Linked DNA regions of Draconibacterium halophilum. The protein of the gene in region 1 interacts with the protein of each later gene in a pairwise test. Links are inferred from orthologs where the notes say so. Each region holds a gene or a part of one and is shown on either strand. Other genes may lie near its edges.

Region 1 (8,002 bases):
CTCCTAAATTGGCATAGGTATTGAATGCTCCAACCATTTCGTAAAGTGTTACATCCGAAACACCTAAAAACATGGAGTTTACAGCTTCAATCGGGCTATAAATACCCATGCGTTTCATCACATCAACCACAGCTTGTGGATTAAACTGCTTTAATACCCAGGCCGAAATACGGTTTTTAGAGTTGGCAAGGCCCCATTTAAGAGTGACCATTTTTCCGTCCATTTCCGGATCAACATCAGCATCTTTGGGTTCGTAAATACTGCCGTCCCATTGTTGAAATTGTTGACTTACATACGGCACTTTTGTGCAAGGTGTTAGTCCGTTTTGCATAGCGAGCGTGTACAAAAATGGTTTAACAGTAGAGCCAACCTGGCGTTTTCCACCTTTTACCATGTCGTACATAAAATGCTTGTAGTTGGGGCCGCCAACGTATGCTTTTACTTTCCCCGATTCGGTGTCCATAGCCATAAACGAGGAGCGGAAATAGCGCAGGTAATGTTTTATTGAATCCATCGGAGTCATCAAGGTGTCTACTTCGCCACTCCATTCAAAAACAGACATCTCAACGGGTTCGTTAAACGTTTCCTTAATCTCCGAAAAGCTCTTGCCAGCTAGATTCATTACCCGGTAACGTTCGCTTTTTCGGATTTCCCGGTTCAATAGGTTTTCCACCTCTTCGCGGCCCATGTTATTGGCAAAAGGAGGATTGTTTAGCCCCTCCATGCTTCCATCGAACAGGGGCTGCAGGTCGTAACGCAAATGTTGCTCAACGGCTTCAACCGCATATTTTTGCATGCGCGAGTCGAGCGTTGTGTATATCTTTAAACCATCGGTGTAAATATTGTAAGGTTCGCCATTGGCTTTTTTGTTTTTGTTACACCAGCCATATAGCGGATTGTTTTCCCATTCATCCAGATCTTCAATGTATTTTTGCTCTTGCCACGAGGCATAATTATCGCGCTCCGGTTTTTTGGCTGTCAGCGCTAAACGCAGGTATTCGCGGAAATATGGTGCCGGTCCGAGTTTGTAATCAACTTTATTATATTCCAGATCGAGTGGGAGTAGTTTAGCAGAATCGGCAACTTCGGGAGTGATGTAGCCATATTTTTCCATCTGAGCCAGCACTACATTTCGGCGTTGTAATACCATGCCGGGGCGACGAATAGGGTTATAAAGCGAAGAGTTTTTAGCCATTCCAACCAGCATAGCGGCCTGGTGAAGCTTCAGCGAATCCGGCTGAGCATTAAAATAAACATCGGCTGCCGAACGAATTCCAACGGCGTTGTTCAGGTAATCGTATTTGTTCAGGTACATCAGAATAATCTCTTCCTTGGTGTAACTGCGCTCAAGTTTTACTGCTATCACCCACTCTTTAAATTTTCGCAGTACCAACTCCAGGCTACTTGAAAAACCATCGCGCGGAAAAAGCATTTTTGCCAACTGTTGACTTAAAGTACTTCCGCCGCCTGAGCTGGTATCGCCGATAACAATTCCTTTTACAACACGAATTAGTCCACGAAAATCAATTCCCGAATGATCGTAAAAACGAACATCCTCTGTTGCAATCAACGCGTTTATTAAATGTGGAGGCAGATTCTCGTAGTTTACGTAGCTGCGGTTCTCCTGATTGAAATATTTATCAATGGAAGGACCATCTTCAAAATAGATCTCCGTTGCCAGAATATTTTGTGGGTTTTCCAGCTCCTTAAAACTTGGCATAAAACCCAGGTTCCCCTTGGCTATCAGGAAGAAAAGGAAAAAAGCCGAAACGAGCCCCAGGGCAACGATCGACCAAAAAATAATGATGTATGTTTTAAAGCTTTTTTTTGTTTCGCTCATGAATTTCACTCATTTTAATGTGGCAACAAATATATACCATTCTGTTATGGCAACAAGCTAATTAACGCCTCGAAATTGGATATTATTTTATTTTTTAAAAAATAAAATCGTCATTTTCAATTAAATAGAAAATAAAAAATAGCTCATTAAATTTTGAACTTAGCTCATCATTTTCTTTAATTTGCAGAATTTTTAGAACGGATTAGAAAGAATATGCACAAAAACCTGGTTATAGTCGAGTCCCCTGCAAAGGCGAAAACAATAGAAGGATTTCTTGGAGATGGATACGTGGTGACCTCAAGCATGGGTCATGTTAGAGACCTGGAAAAGAAAGACTTCGGGATTGATATTGAGAACAATTATCAACCCAGATATAAAGTTTCTTCCGATAAGAAGAAAATAGTAACAGAACTGAAAAAGTTAGCAAAGGAGGCCGAAACGGTATGGCTGGCTTCCGATGAAGACCGCGAGGGAGAGGCAATAGCCTGGCACCTGAAAGAGGTGTTGAAGCTGAAAGATGATAAAATAAAACGAATTGTTTTTCACGAAATTACCAAAGATGCAATTACGCGTGCCGTTGAAAATCCAAGAGATATTGACCAGCATTTGGTAAATGCGCAACAGGCCCGTCGCGTGTTAGACCGCATTGTGGGTTTCGAGGTGTCGCCGGTTTTGTGGAAAAAAGTTAAACCATCGTTAAGTGCCGGAAGGGTGCAATCGGTAGCGGTTCGTTTAATTGTTGAACGCGAACGCGAAATCCGCAATTTTAACTCGGAAACCTGGTTTCGTGTAAACGGATACTTTTTAGTGTCGGATGAAAAAGGGAATACCACCGAATTAAAAGCAGAACTTTCAAAACGTTTTAAAACCCGCGATGAGGCTAATGATTTTCTCGAAAAGTGCAAAACTGCCGATTTTAAAGTAAGCGATGTGGTAAAAAAACCGGGGAAACGATCGCCGGCGCAACCATTTACAACATCTACCTTGCAGCAGGAAGCCAGTAGAAAGCTGGGATTTTCGGTGTCGCAAACAATGGCGGTTGCCCAGCGATTGTATGAAAGTGGTAAGATTACCTACATGCGTACCGACTCGGTGAACTTATCGGGGCTGGCTATAAATACTTCGAAACAAAAGATTACAGAGCTTCATGGTGAAAACTATGTGAAAATCAGGAAGTTCAAAAATAAATCTAAAGGAGCCCAGGAAGCGCACGAGGCTATTCGTCCTACCTATATGGAAAACCAAACGGTTGACGGATCGTCGCAGGAGCAGCGTTTGTACGAGTTGATCTGGAAGCGCACGATTGCTTCGCAAATGGCCGATGCAATTTTAGAACGTACCAATGTTACAATCGACGTGTCGAATGCAACGGAGAAATTTCAGGCAACCGGTGAGGTAATTGTTTTCGATGGTTTCCTGAAGGTTTACATTGAATCGACCGACGATGAAAATACAAACGGAAGTGGGCAATCGCTTATTCCGCCTGTGCATGTAAACGATCCTCTAGAGATGACGTCGGTAATTTCAACACAGCGTTTTTCGCAACGTCCGCCGCGTTTTACTGAAGCATCGTTGGTTAAACGTCTTGAAGAGCTGGGTATTGGCCGTCCGTCAACCTATGCGCCAACCATTACAACGGTTCAGAACAGAAACTACGTTGTAAAAGAGGAGCGTCCCGGAGTGGAACGGAATTATAACGTTCTTACGCTAAAAGACGGAAAAATTAAAGAGGAAGAAAAGACCGAGATTACCGGTGCTGAAAAAAATAAACTGTTCCCAACCGATATTGGTATTGTTGTTAACGATTTTCTCATGGATAATTTCGATGAGATAATGGATTACAACTTTACCGCAAATGTTGAAAAAGAATTTGATGATATTGCCGATGGGAAAAGAGTGTGGAACGAGATGATCGATAAATTTTATCAGCCGTTTCATGGCAAAGTGGAGCACGCCCTTGAAAATGCAGAGCGCTCAAAAGGAGAACGTATTCTGGGTGTCGATCCAAAAACGGGAAAACAAGTTTCGGTAAAAATCGGACGTTATGGCCCGTTGGCTCAACTTGGTGAAACTTCGCAGGAAGAAGATACTGAGAAACCACAGTTCTCAAGCTTGCGTACCGGTCAGCATATCGAAACAATTACGTTGGAAGAAGCACTTGATTTATTTAAACTTCCGCGCGAGCTGGGTGAATACGAAGACAAAAAGGTAACCGTTGCTATTGGTCGCTTTGGTCCGTATGTGCGTCACGATAATAAATTTGTTTCGCTCGGAAAAGAAGATGATCCATATTCGGTAAAGCTCGACAGGGCGATTGAATTGATTGAAGCCAAACGTGAAAAAGATCGTAAAGCAGTTATTAAGATATTTGATGAAGATGCAGAACTTCAGGTGCTTAATGGCAGATGGGGACCCTACATAAAGCATAAAAAGAAAAATTATAAGATACCAAAAACAACAAAGGCTGAGGAGCTAACTTACGATGATTGTATAAAGATCATTGAATCGGCTCCGGAGCCTAAAAACCGACGTGGTAGAAAAAAATAAAGAATAAAGGCAGGTGATTTGATCATTTGCCTTTATTTTTAAAAGCAAAAAAAATGAATTTGTTTCCCTACTTTGATGCGGTTGATTTTTCGCAGTATGTCGACAATGTGCCTTTTGCCTGGAAATATTCGATGGGTGGCACCATTGAAAAGAATACGCATAAACTTCAGGAAGGCCGTTTGAAAAACATTGAGCTGGCCATTGTTGGTGTTCCGTTTAACAGTGGGCACGATGATTTTGAAAGAACGGCAACACCAGATAAATTGCGTAAGGCATTTTATCGTTTAGCAGATGTTCGGAAACTAAACATTGTCGATCTTGGTAATTTAAAAGCATCAACCAGTCACAAGGGGAACTATCTGGCACTGCGCGATGTGGTTGATTATTTGAATGAATTAGACATTGTAACCATTATTTTAGGAGGAAGCCAGGATTACAGCTACGGTGTTTGTCAGGCTTTCAGGTCTGATCCTTTTTTCTCGTTAACTGCTGTTGATGCCTTTTTAGATGTTAAAAAGGGTGTTGAATCGTTAAGCTCAACAAATTACTTATCGCAGGTTTTTAAAACCATGCCCGATCTTTTTCAGTTTAGCTTGCTGGCTTATCAAAGTCATTATGTTCCCGATATTTATTTTGAGAAGACCAAGGGAATTAATGCTCATTTGCGGCTGGGGAAATTACGAGATAATTTAAGTGGTGCTGAACCCGTTCTCCGAAACAGTGACTTTTTAACTTTTGATATGGCGGCTTTTAAGTATTCCGAAACAGCAAATAGTTTAAATCTTCCGAATGGTTTATATGCCGACGAAGCCTGCCAGTTAATGAAATACGCCGGAGCAAGTAACCGAATGAAAGTATTCGGATTATTTGGATTAAATATTGATTCGGAAACGGTGGAGTTGTCCGTAAATCTGGCAGCACAACTGGTTTGGTATTTTGTTCAGGGCTACTTAATAAGAGACAAGCGAAAACCGGAGCAGGGCGATGGTTTCTCCACCTTTAGTGTGGAAATACCAGAATTATCAGGGCCTCTGGTATTTTGCAAAAACGAAGATACCGGGCAGTTGTGGGTTCAGGTTCAAGCCATAAATAACGAAACCTTATATTTTGCCTGTTCAGAAAAGGATTATGAAGCAGCCAGTGGCAACGAAATTCCTGAGTTATGGTTGAAATATGTGCAAAAAACCGATGAAATATTAAAATAATACCCCTTTATAACCGTTCTTTGCATACCTTGTTAACAGTTGATTGTTACAAACAACTATATTTTGTTTCTTTGCCACAGCAGAGAAAAGGCTAAATTGCCCTATGAAAAGAGAAGTATGAGAAAGGCTGTATCTTTTTTATTTATTATAATGTCGGTTACAATAGTTACTCACGGTCAGCAAGATCCTCAGTACACCAATAATATGTTTTATAAGTTGGGTGTAAACCCAGGGTATGCCGGTGCTGAAGATGCAATTAATGGCATATTGTTAAACCGTTATCAGTGGTCGGGATTCGAAGGAGCCCCAAAAACACTGGTTTTTAGCGTTGATGCAGCAATTAATGCTTTTGGTTCTCCAGGAGGGATTGGAGTAAACGTGATTAGCGATGAATGGGGGTTTTATAAAAATACGTGGGTGAACTTAAATTATTCATACAAGGTAACAACCGCATTAGGAACGTTAGGACTTGGTATTTCCCCCGGAATTTTTAATTTTAACATTAGTCCTGAATGGGACGTGCCGCAGGGAGAGATGTATACACCGGCTGAATCAGATCCTTCTGTTCCAAATGAAGAAGCCAGCCAGATTACATTCGATGTAGGTTTTGGTGCTTATTTGTACACCAATAAATATTATGCCGGGTTTTCGGCAACACATATCAATCAGGGAGAAGTAATGTACGACGATGTAGCGGTTGATTTTTTGGCTCGACACTATTATTTTACTGGCGGATACAATATTAAACTATCCGATCCGTTATTTGAGGTGCGGCCGTCGTTCTTGCTAAAGTCAGATTTGGCTTCGTGGCAGATCGATTTGAACGCAAACGTGGTCTATAACGATAAATTCTGGGGAGGAATATCGTACAGAGTGCAGGACGCGGTAGCACTACTTATGGGAATGGAACTGTTTAATGGAATGCGAATTGGATATTCGTTCGATTTAGTAACATCGGCAATAAAAAGCAATGGATTTGCCTCGAACGAATTTTTTGTAAGTTATTCGATTGATTTAGAGAGAAATCGTAACCAAAAATACAAGAGTATTAGATTTTTGTAAAATATGTTTAAAGTAAATAAGATAAGGAACAGAATTAATATTTTATTATTTCATTGTTTCTACTTATTTTTAACGACCAATCAGAGCTCGAAAAGTATAAAAGACACATTATGAAAAAACTACTTTCAATTGCAACTGTATTCTTGCTTGCACTTATCCTATCCGGCTGCTTTGGTGGTGGCTCGGGAGGAAACGGAGAGTTGACAGGAGTACAACGAAGGCAGCGATTTAAAGAAACACAACCACTGGGAATGGTATATGTTCGTAGAGGGAGTTTCAATATCGGGCCAAGCGATGAGGACGCAAGTAGGGCCGGTGTTCCAACAAGAACGGTATCGCAAGAGCCATTTTGGATGGACGACACCGAGATTACCAATAATGAATATCGCCAGTTTGTTGACTATGTAAAGGAATCGATGGCACGTCGTATGTTAGGCGACCAGTATCCTGAATTCCTGATCACAGAAGACAGGGATGGGAATATCATCGATCCTCCACAAATCAACTGGGACGAAAAGATAGATTGGGAAGACCCTGATATGCAAATGGCCATGGAAGATATGTATATTCCTGAGAACGAACGTTTTTTTGGCAAAAAGAGCATTGATACCCGTAAACTGGTATACGAATATTGGTGGGTAGATTTGAATCAGGCGGCCAAAAGAAGTAACAGTTTTAACTACGAAACACAACGTTACGAAGGTAACGTGTACAATATTGAAGGTGATTTGGTGCCAATAGAAAACCGTTCATCGTTTATGATGCAAGATCAGGTTCATGTTTATCCTGATACACTTTGTTGGATCAGAGATTTTACCTATTCATACAACGAACCCCTGGCAACACGTTATTTCTGGCATCCGGGATTCGACGAATATCCGGTAGTGGGAGTAACCTGGAAACAAGTTAATGCTTTCTGTAACTGGCGAACAAAAATTCAATCTGATTACCTGTCAGAAAGAGGCGAGCCAACTTTGATGGCTTATCGTTTACCTACCGAAGTAGAGTGGGAGTATGCGGCCAGAGGAGGTAAAGATTTCTCGATGTATCCTTGGGGTGGTTATTACACCCGCGATGAAGACGGTGTATTTTTAGCTAACTTCAAGCCATTGCGTGGTAATTATGTAGAAGATGGTTCGATAGCAACCATAAAAGTAGGAAGTTACGATCCAAACGACTACGGACTATACGATATGTCCGGTAACGTTTCGGAATGGACAAGTACCGCATACGATGAAGCAGGATATAATTATTTCAGTGATTTAAACCCAACTTTTACATACAATGCCCGCAAGGATGATCCTCCCGTAATGAAGCGTAAAGTGATTAGAGGTGGTTCGTGGAAAGA
Region 2 (7,929 bases), 2.0 Mb from region 1 along the record:
TCATACCTCCGGGAATACAAATTCAGCTCTATCAGATTTACCCTTGGCTCAATCCGGAAGTCCGGCCCGTCAGCAAAATACAGACAAATTAATTTATTCCGTACAAATAATGGCTTTAACACGAAAAATTGAAACCACACCAGCAAACTTTAAAGGCGAGCAAAATATCTTTCGGATAGAAGGCCAAAACCTGAGCCGCTATTTTTCGGGAAACTTTAAATCGATTGGCGAGGCAGAGCAGGAACAAAACAGAATAAGCACAGAATACCCCAACGCCTTTGTGGTCGCTTTAAAAAATAATAAGTTAATTTCTATAAAAAAGCTGACAGACCATTGATAAATCCCTTTGGAATTGGCTACTTTTACATTAAAATCTTATTTTTCTGCCATGAAGAACGCAAAATACACGAAACTGGGAATATTAATTGTTTTTTCAATAGCCATACTTATTTGGGGTTTAAGCTTTCTGAAAGGCAATGATATATTCAACCAAAACGACTATTATCATGTGTATTACAACCGGGTTGACGGACTTGTAAAATCCAATGAAGTAACGCTAAACGGCTTTCAGATTGGTCAGGTAACCGAAGTAAAATTCGCTCCCGATAACAGCGGAAGACTGATTGTAACCTTTGCCGTTAACTCTTCATTTAAAATTCCGGTAGAATCTACCGCACGAATTATTAGCAGCGATATTATGGGGACACGGTCGATTGAGATTGTGTACAGTGGCGAAGATGAAATGTACCAATCAAATGACACCATACAGGGATCAATTGAAGCCGGTCTTAAAGACCAGGTGAGCATGCAGGTGCTCCCGCTAAAAAATAAAGCTGAAGAACTATTGAGCACTGTTGATTCAGCAATCACAGTTCTTACTGTTATTTTTAACGAAGATGCCCGCGAAAATCTGTCAACCAGTTTTGAAAAGATCAACCAAACAGTAGCAAACATTGAAGCTACAACTGCCGACCTTCAGGAAATAATGGAATCGGAAAAAGGAAATGTGAGAAGCATTGTTTCAAATATTGAAGAACTTACAGCAACTTTTAAAAACAATGCGGCTGAATTTGAGGCTACCCTTAAAAACCTGAATAGTTTTTCTGACACGCTGGCCAATGTATCGGTAACGCCTATTTTAAACAACCTGGCCGATGCATCGGCAAAAATAGAGAATGTGCTTGAGAAACTGAACAGCGAAGACAATTCTGCCGGTTTGTTGCTAAACGACGATGAATTGTATCAATCAATAAACATGCTTTCCGAAAATCTGGGCTTCCTGATTGGCGATATTCAACAAAATCCAAAACGTTATCTGCAGGTTTCTGCCTTCGATTTTGGCAAGGAGGTGTATATTAATACCAAAGATGATGCTTCGGCAAAAGACATTGTTTTTAAAGTTCACCTGGTTTCAACAAAATCAAAATTGAGTACAGATGCCGATATTTTTGAATCGATTGACAATATAGAAGAATACCATACCGGTGATGTTTATAACTATTTAACCGGCTCAACGAGCAAGTACAGTGAGATAGAGGAAATCTATCAAAATTTGCGTTTTCAATTTCCGGGATCAAGTATCGTAGCATTCAAAAATGGCCGGCTTATCAAGCTTAAGAAGGCTCTCAAACAAATACGGTAATTAACGCGAAATATTGATAATTATTTGCCCGAAAATCCGACCCCACCAGACCCTACCGGCTATATCGTTACAGTTCAATCACTTAATGGAAATGCGCTGATTTACAGACAGTTATAAATATTTCAAAAATTTGAAATTTTAATCGCCTGACATAGAACCCTATATGAGCGATGTTCTAATTGCAATAGATTTATGATTTTTTTTTTAACTTTTTTTTCACAACTTTTGTACTCGGAATACCACTAGGGAAATTTTTTGTAGAACCTCATTATCCAGCAATTGTAAATGAACATTGAATACAGAGATGCATGGGAGAAGTGCCTAAACGTTATAAAAGATAACGTACCTAACAGCAGCTTTAAAACCTGGTTCGAACCAATCGAACCGATTAAATTAGAAAACAAAGTATTAACAATTCAGGTTCCAAGCGCGTTCTTTTATGAGTACCTTGAAGAACAGTTTATAGACATTCTCCGCAAGACTCTTCGAATGGTTTTAGGTAACGGAGCCAAACTTGAATATAATGTTGTTTTAAGCAATAAAAACAGCAATGAACCGTATACTGTTAGTTACCCTACGAATAATAATAACAAAATTCAAAATAAACCACTTACTGTGCCATTAAAAGCAGAGGAAAAAGCAACAATAAAAAATCCTTTCATTATTCCGGGAATCCAGAAACTACAGATCGACCCGCAATTGAAACCGGACAATACCTTCGAAAATTTTGTTGAAGGCGATTGTAACCGTTTGGCCCGCAGTGCTGGTTATGCCGTGGCGCAAAATCCGGGAGGAACAGCTTTTAATCCTTTAATGATTTATGGAAACTCAGGTTTGGGAAAGACGCACTTGTCGCAGGCCATTGGCATACAAGTAAAAGAAAACTTCCCCGACAAAGTGGTTTTATATGTAAACGCAAATAAATTTCAGACGCAATTTACCGAAGCAACCCGTAATAATAACCGGAACGACTTTTTACATTTCTATCAAATGATTGATGTGTTGATTCTTGACGATGTGCACGAATTTGCAGGAAAAGAAAAAACACAAGAAACATTCTTCCACATTTTCAATCACTTGCACCAAATGGGAAAACAGCTGATTTTAACGTCAGACAAACCCCCTATCGAGCTTAAAGGAATGGAACAGCGATTATTATCGCGTTTTAAATGGGGACTGACGGCTGATTTGCAAACGCCCGACTTTGAAACGCGCATGGAAATTTTGCGCCGAAAAATATACAAAGACGGCATTACGCTTTCGGAAGAAGTGATGGAATACATCGCCTCGCATGTATCAAATAATGTTCGTGAGTTGGAAGGTGCACTGGTTTCATTGCTTGCACAATCGATGTTGAACAAGCGCGAAATTACACTTGAGTTAGCTGCCAAGTTGATTAACAAACTGGTGAAAAATTCAAAACGCGAACTTTCCATTGAATACATATCGAAAGTAGTTTGCGATTATTTCAGCATGCCGGTTGATGCGCTGCAAACCAAAACAAGGAAACGCGAAATCGTTCAGGCACGGCAAATCGCCATGTATTTCTCTAAAAGTTTAACAAAATACTCGTTAGCAAGTATTGGGGCACAAATTGGCAGTAAAGATCACGCTACTGTTCTTCACGCTTGTAAAACAGTGAATAACCTGAAAGATACCGATAAAAACTTCCGACAGTTCGTTGAGGATATAGAAAAGAAATTAAAAATGTAATATTGGCAGGCTTTTTAGCCTGCTTTTTTTTGCCCATATGATATATCTAATTCTGTGCATCCTTTCATCTTCAATGATTTATGTGATTTTTAGGGTTGCAAAAAATTACAACTGTAAACTTCAATCATTAATTACTATAAATTATTTAGCAGCCAGCTTGTTGGGCATTCTTTTATTTCAACCATTTGCAAATGGTAAAAATCCGGTAGCTCTTCCCCACTGGACACCTTTTGCTGTATTGCTCGGGATTCTATTCATTGCCATGTTTTACCTTATTGGTCACTCCTCGCAAAAGGCAGGAATAACAGTAACAACACTCGCCAATAAGTTATCACTTGTCTTTCCGGTAGCTTTTTCTCTTATCTATTTTAACGAACAGATTTCAACCATAAAAGCAATTGGAATTGTTACGGCTATAATTGCAGTTGGACTAACCGTTTACAAAAAAGAGATCACCAGAACAAACCTCATTTATATTGCTTTGCCCCTGTTTCTGTTTTTAGGTAGCGGAGTAATTGACTCATTGGTAAAGTATGTTCAGGCGGTAAAAATTGCAGACAATGAAACTTCATTGTATACCATTTTGGTTTTTACTGTTGCCTTTTTATGCGGAATTGTCATTTCAATTCTCACAAAAACATACCGGCAACGATTAAATCCGGCAACACTGGTTTTCGGGACACTTTTAGGAGTAGTTAATTTTGGTTCGCTGTATTTTATTATAAAAGCATTATATAATTCGGGACTGGAAAGCTCGCTTGTTTTTGCACTGAATAATATGGCCATTGTAGCACTTACAGCCATTTTGGGTAATTTACTTTTTAAAGAACGACTGAATAAGGTTAACTTTGCCGGAGTTATTTTAGCACTCATCAGTTTATATTTCTTGTTATAATGGACGATCAATATAAAACCATAGAAACACCGAGTACCGGCTACTTTAAAGACAAAGGCAGCAAATTTTACTCGTATGCCTATCCTTTAAAAAATGAAGACGAAGTGAAAGAGCTGGTTAACGCATTAAAAAAAGAACACCACAGCGCGCGTCATCATTGTTATGCATGGCGATTGGGAACTGAAGAAATACGCACACGGGCCAACGACGACGGCGAACCATCATCTACAGCAGGAAAACCCATTTTAGGGCAATTACAAAGTTACGATGTAACAAATATTCTGGTGGTGGTAGTTCGTTATTTCGGAGGCACACTGCTCGGTGTTAGTGGCCTTATCAATGCTTACCGGTCGGCTACTGTTGAAGCACTGAACAATGCTAATATTTTATCAAAACTCATTGAAATTCAGTATGAACTGAAATTTGAGTACGATATGCTGAATACAGTAATGAACAAGCTGAAACAGGACAACTACGATATTGTAACGACCGATTTCCAGGAAAGCTGCCGATTGATATTTAAAGCCCGAAAATCGGAGGATGAGAGCGCTTTCGGATCGTTTAAAGAAATATACGGGATAGAAATAAAGCGATTCAGTTAGAATTTCTTTTGTGTTAATAAAATGCTGATAAGTACGCCAAACTATTTTTGACAAACGTTAGCTAACACTGTATTTTTGAAGCATGATGCTACGCGTGATATTCCACTCTGATTTTCTTGAGCGAGGCACTAAAAAACGCTTTGAGAATATTTCTTTTTCCCATCGCAGCATTAGACGATTTTTAAAGGCAATCGTTTTTTTCTACAAAAAAGGTTCTACTTTTTTTCAAATTAAAGAAGACCAACATTTTATTTTCAAAAATGTTGGTCTTCTTTTTTTACGTCAACTACATTATCAAATTCAATATTTAAGGCAATGAAGAAGGATTTAATTTCAATCACAGATTTCTCGAAAGAAGAATATCTGAGAATTATGGAACTGGCTGCGGATTTTGAGAAGAATCCAAACCAGGAGCTTTTGAAAGGGAAAGTTGTTGCTTCCCTTTTTTTTGAGCCATCAACACGCACACGCTTAAGTTTCGAAACGGCCATTAATCGATTGGGAGGACGAATTGTTGGTTTTGCTGATCCCGACAGCTCGAGTGCTACAAAAGGAGAAACGCTGCACGACACCATAAGAATGGTAAGCAACTATGCCGACATTATTGTAATGCGCCATCCGCTGGAAGGTGCAGCACGCTATGCTGCAGAAGTGTCCAGTGTTCCCATTATAAATGCCGGAGACGGTGCCAATCAGCACCCAACACAAACGCTTCTCGATATGTATTCCATTTTAAAAACTCAGGGAACACTTGATGATCTGAACCTGTTTATGGTTGGCGATCTTAAATTTGGAAGAACTGTACACTCGCTACTGCAAGCCATGTCAGTTTTCGAGAATCCGATTTTCAACTTCATTGCCCCCGAAAGTCTGCAAATGCCACGCGGTTTTAAACACCACCTTGAAGAAAGAGGCATTCGTTATTTTGAGCACGAAGAGTTTACCGATATTATTTCAGAAGCAGATATTATTTACATGACCCGCGTTCAAAAAGAACGTTTCTCTGATCCTATCGAATACGAAAAAGTTAAAGATGTGTATATTCTAAATAAAGCAATGCTGGAAAATACCAAACCAAATGTTCGGGTATTACATCCGCTTCCACGCGTTAACGAAATTGCCACCGATGTTGACAGCAGCGAAAAAGCTTATTATTTTGAACAGGCACTGAATGGTGTTTTCACCCGCGAAGCGATTATTTCACATGTAATGAACCTTAAATAATACCGCCATGGAAAAAAATGATATGAAAAAGAAGCTGAAATTAAAAGTCAGCGCCATTAAAGACGGAACAGTGATCGACCATATCCCTGCAAAAAGTTTATTTGAGGTAATAACAATATTGGGTCTTGATACGATTGAAAACCAAATCACTTTTGGAACTAACCTCGAAAGTGGAAAGCTGGGAGCAAAAGCAATTATCAAAGTTTCTGATAAATTTTTTGAAAATGATGAAATCAACAAAATTGCGTTGATTGCACCACACGCCAAACTCAATATCATAAGAGATTACGAGGTGGCCGAAAAGAAAATTGTTGAGATTCCACAAAAGATTACAGGGATTGTAAAATGCTTTAATCCAAAGTGTATTACTAACCACGAAAAGATAACCTCCTGTTTTAGTGTAATTAACACTAGTCCGGTTGCCTTAAAATGCAGATACTGCGAAAAAATAACTGCCGAAGACGAAATAAAAATGTTGTAAGAATTAATTGTTTTCTATTAAATCCGCCTTTTTAAAGAAACAAGAAGGCGGATTTTTTATATATTTGCACGTCCAAAATCGGAGCGGAAATAAACACCGAAAGTTTTGGAAGTTAATACCAAAATTGCCCAGTTGGTGGAATTGGTAGACACGCTAGTTTCAGGGACTAGTGCTCGCAAGGGCGTGAAGGTTCGAGTCCTTTACTGGGCACTTTGAGAAAATCAAAGAATTTCAAAAGCACTTAAAATCAATGATTTAAGTGCTTTTCTTTTTAGTGAAATACCAAAAAAGGCCATATACATGGCCTAATTGGGAAGTTTTACTGATTTAATTTAGAACTGAACCAGTATTTTCATAATTTTCCCTGGGTCTTCAGACCATTCTTTCATTGCCATTGGCGCGTCCTCCGGACTTACCGTTTTTGAGATCAATATCTTCTCATCAATGTGGCTGCTTTTCAGATACTTTATCACTGCTTCAAAGTCTGACGGATTTGCATTGCGCGATCCCATTATTTCCAATTCTTTCTGCACCCAAAGCTTAGTTGTGAATGATACCTCCGTACCGGCATAACCAATACAAACTACCCGACCTGCATATGCAACTTCGTCAATGGCGGCACGGTATGTAAGCGGATTTCCTGCAGCTTCAATTGCTACATTTGGACCATCTCCATTTGTAATTTCATGAAGTTCTTCGTGTAAATCCTGATCTCTCGAATTAATTGTGAAATCGGCACCCAACTGTTGAGCAATTTTGAGTTTCACATTATCGATATCTACCGCAATAACCGTCGCGCCACGCAGTTTTGCACGCACAATTGCCCCGCTTCCAATCATTCCACAACCAAATATCACGACTATATCAATATCTGTAACTTTTCCGTTGTCGATGGCGTGAAAACCAACAGTTAGCGGCTCTACCAAAGCAAGTTGCACTTCCGACAAAGCTTCATGTTTTAACACTTTTTGCCATGGAACAGCAATGTATTGTGCCATTGCCCCTTCGCGCTGAACCCCCAGAGTCTCATTAAAACGGCAGGCATTAAAACGCTTTTGTTTACACGACGAGCATTGTCCACAATTGGTATAAGGAACAACTGTAACAGCTTGTCCTTTCTGAAATCCTTCAGGAACATTCTCTCCGGTTTTTTCGATAACTGCCGATATTTCATGCCCCGGAATACGAGGGTAGCGTACCATTGGATTTTTCCCGAGGTAAGTACTTAAATCGGAGCCACAAAACCCTACATATTTTATTTTAAGAAGAACATCTCCTTTTCCAATTTGCGGCATTTCCCGTTCTACTATTTTTACCTCGCCGGGATTAGTTATTTCAATTGCTTTCATTTATTTGTACAAAAATTAAATAT

What was found.
Region 2: the proteins of topA (region 1) and G0Q07_RS10365 interact in binary tests that used the Escherichia coli proteins (3 or more experiments, as listed by UniProt). The link is inferred for Draconibacterium halophilum from one-to-one orthologs.

What each region holds. Positions count from the first base shown.
Region 1 is NZ_CP048409.1:621,726-629,727, forward strand. The notes cover bases 1,714-4,720. They hold topA (type I DNA topoisomerase), read left to right. Parts: upstream 1,714-2,053; coding sequence 2,054-4,387; downstream 4,388-4,720. Other genes in these bases: G0Q07_RS02320 (transglycosylase domain-containing protein), read right to left, coding at 1,714-1,840; G0Q07_RS02330 (arginase family protein), read left to right, coding at 4,441-4,720. Outside these bases: more of G0Q07_RS02320, read right to left, coding at 1-1,713; more of G0Q07_RS02330, read left to right, coding at 4,721-5,592; G0Q07_RS02335 (PorP/SprF family type IX secretion system membrane protein), read left to right, coding at 5,710-6,654; porK (T9SS ring complex lipoprotein PorK/GldK), read left to right, coding at 6,765-8,002. UniProt on the Escherichia coli protein: Releases the supercoiling and torsional tension of DNA, which is introduced during the DNA replication and transcription, by transiently cleaving and rejoining one strand of the DNA duplex.
Region 2 is NZ_CP048409.1:2,586,740-2,594,668, reverse strand. The notes cover bases 3,117-6,050. They hold G0Q07_RS10365 (IMPACT family protein), read left to right. Parts: upstream 3,117-4,249; coding sequence 4,250-4,852; downstream 4,853-6,050. Other genes in these bases: pyrB (aspartate carbamoyltransferase), read left to right, coding at 5,168-6,050; G0Q07_RS10370 (EamA family transporter), read left to right, coding at 3,393-4,250; dnaA (chromosomal replication initiator protein DnaA), read left to right, coding at 3,117-3,355. Outside these bases: G0Q07_RS10385 (N-acetylmuramoyl-L-alanine amidase family protein), read left to right, coding at 1-337; G0Q07_RS10380 (MlaD family protein), read left to right, coding at 389-1,642; more of dnaA, read left to right, coding at 1,928-3,116; more of pyrB, read left to right, coding at 6,051-6,076; pyrI (aspartate carbamoyltransferase regulatory subunit), read left to right, coding at 6,084-6,557; G0Q07_RS10345 (zinc-binding alcohol dehydrogenase family protein), read right to left, coding at 6,890-7,906; G0Q07_RS10340 (amidohydrolase family protein), read right to left, coding at 7,922-7,929.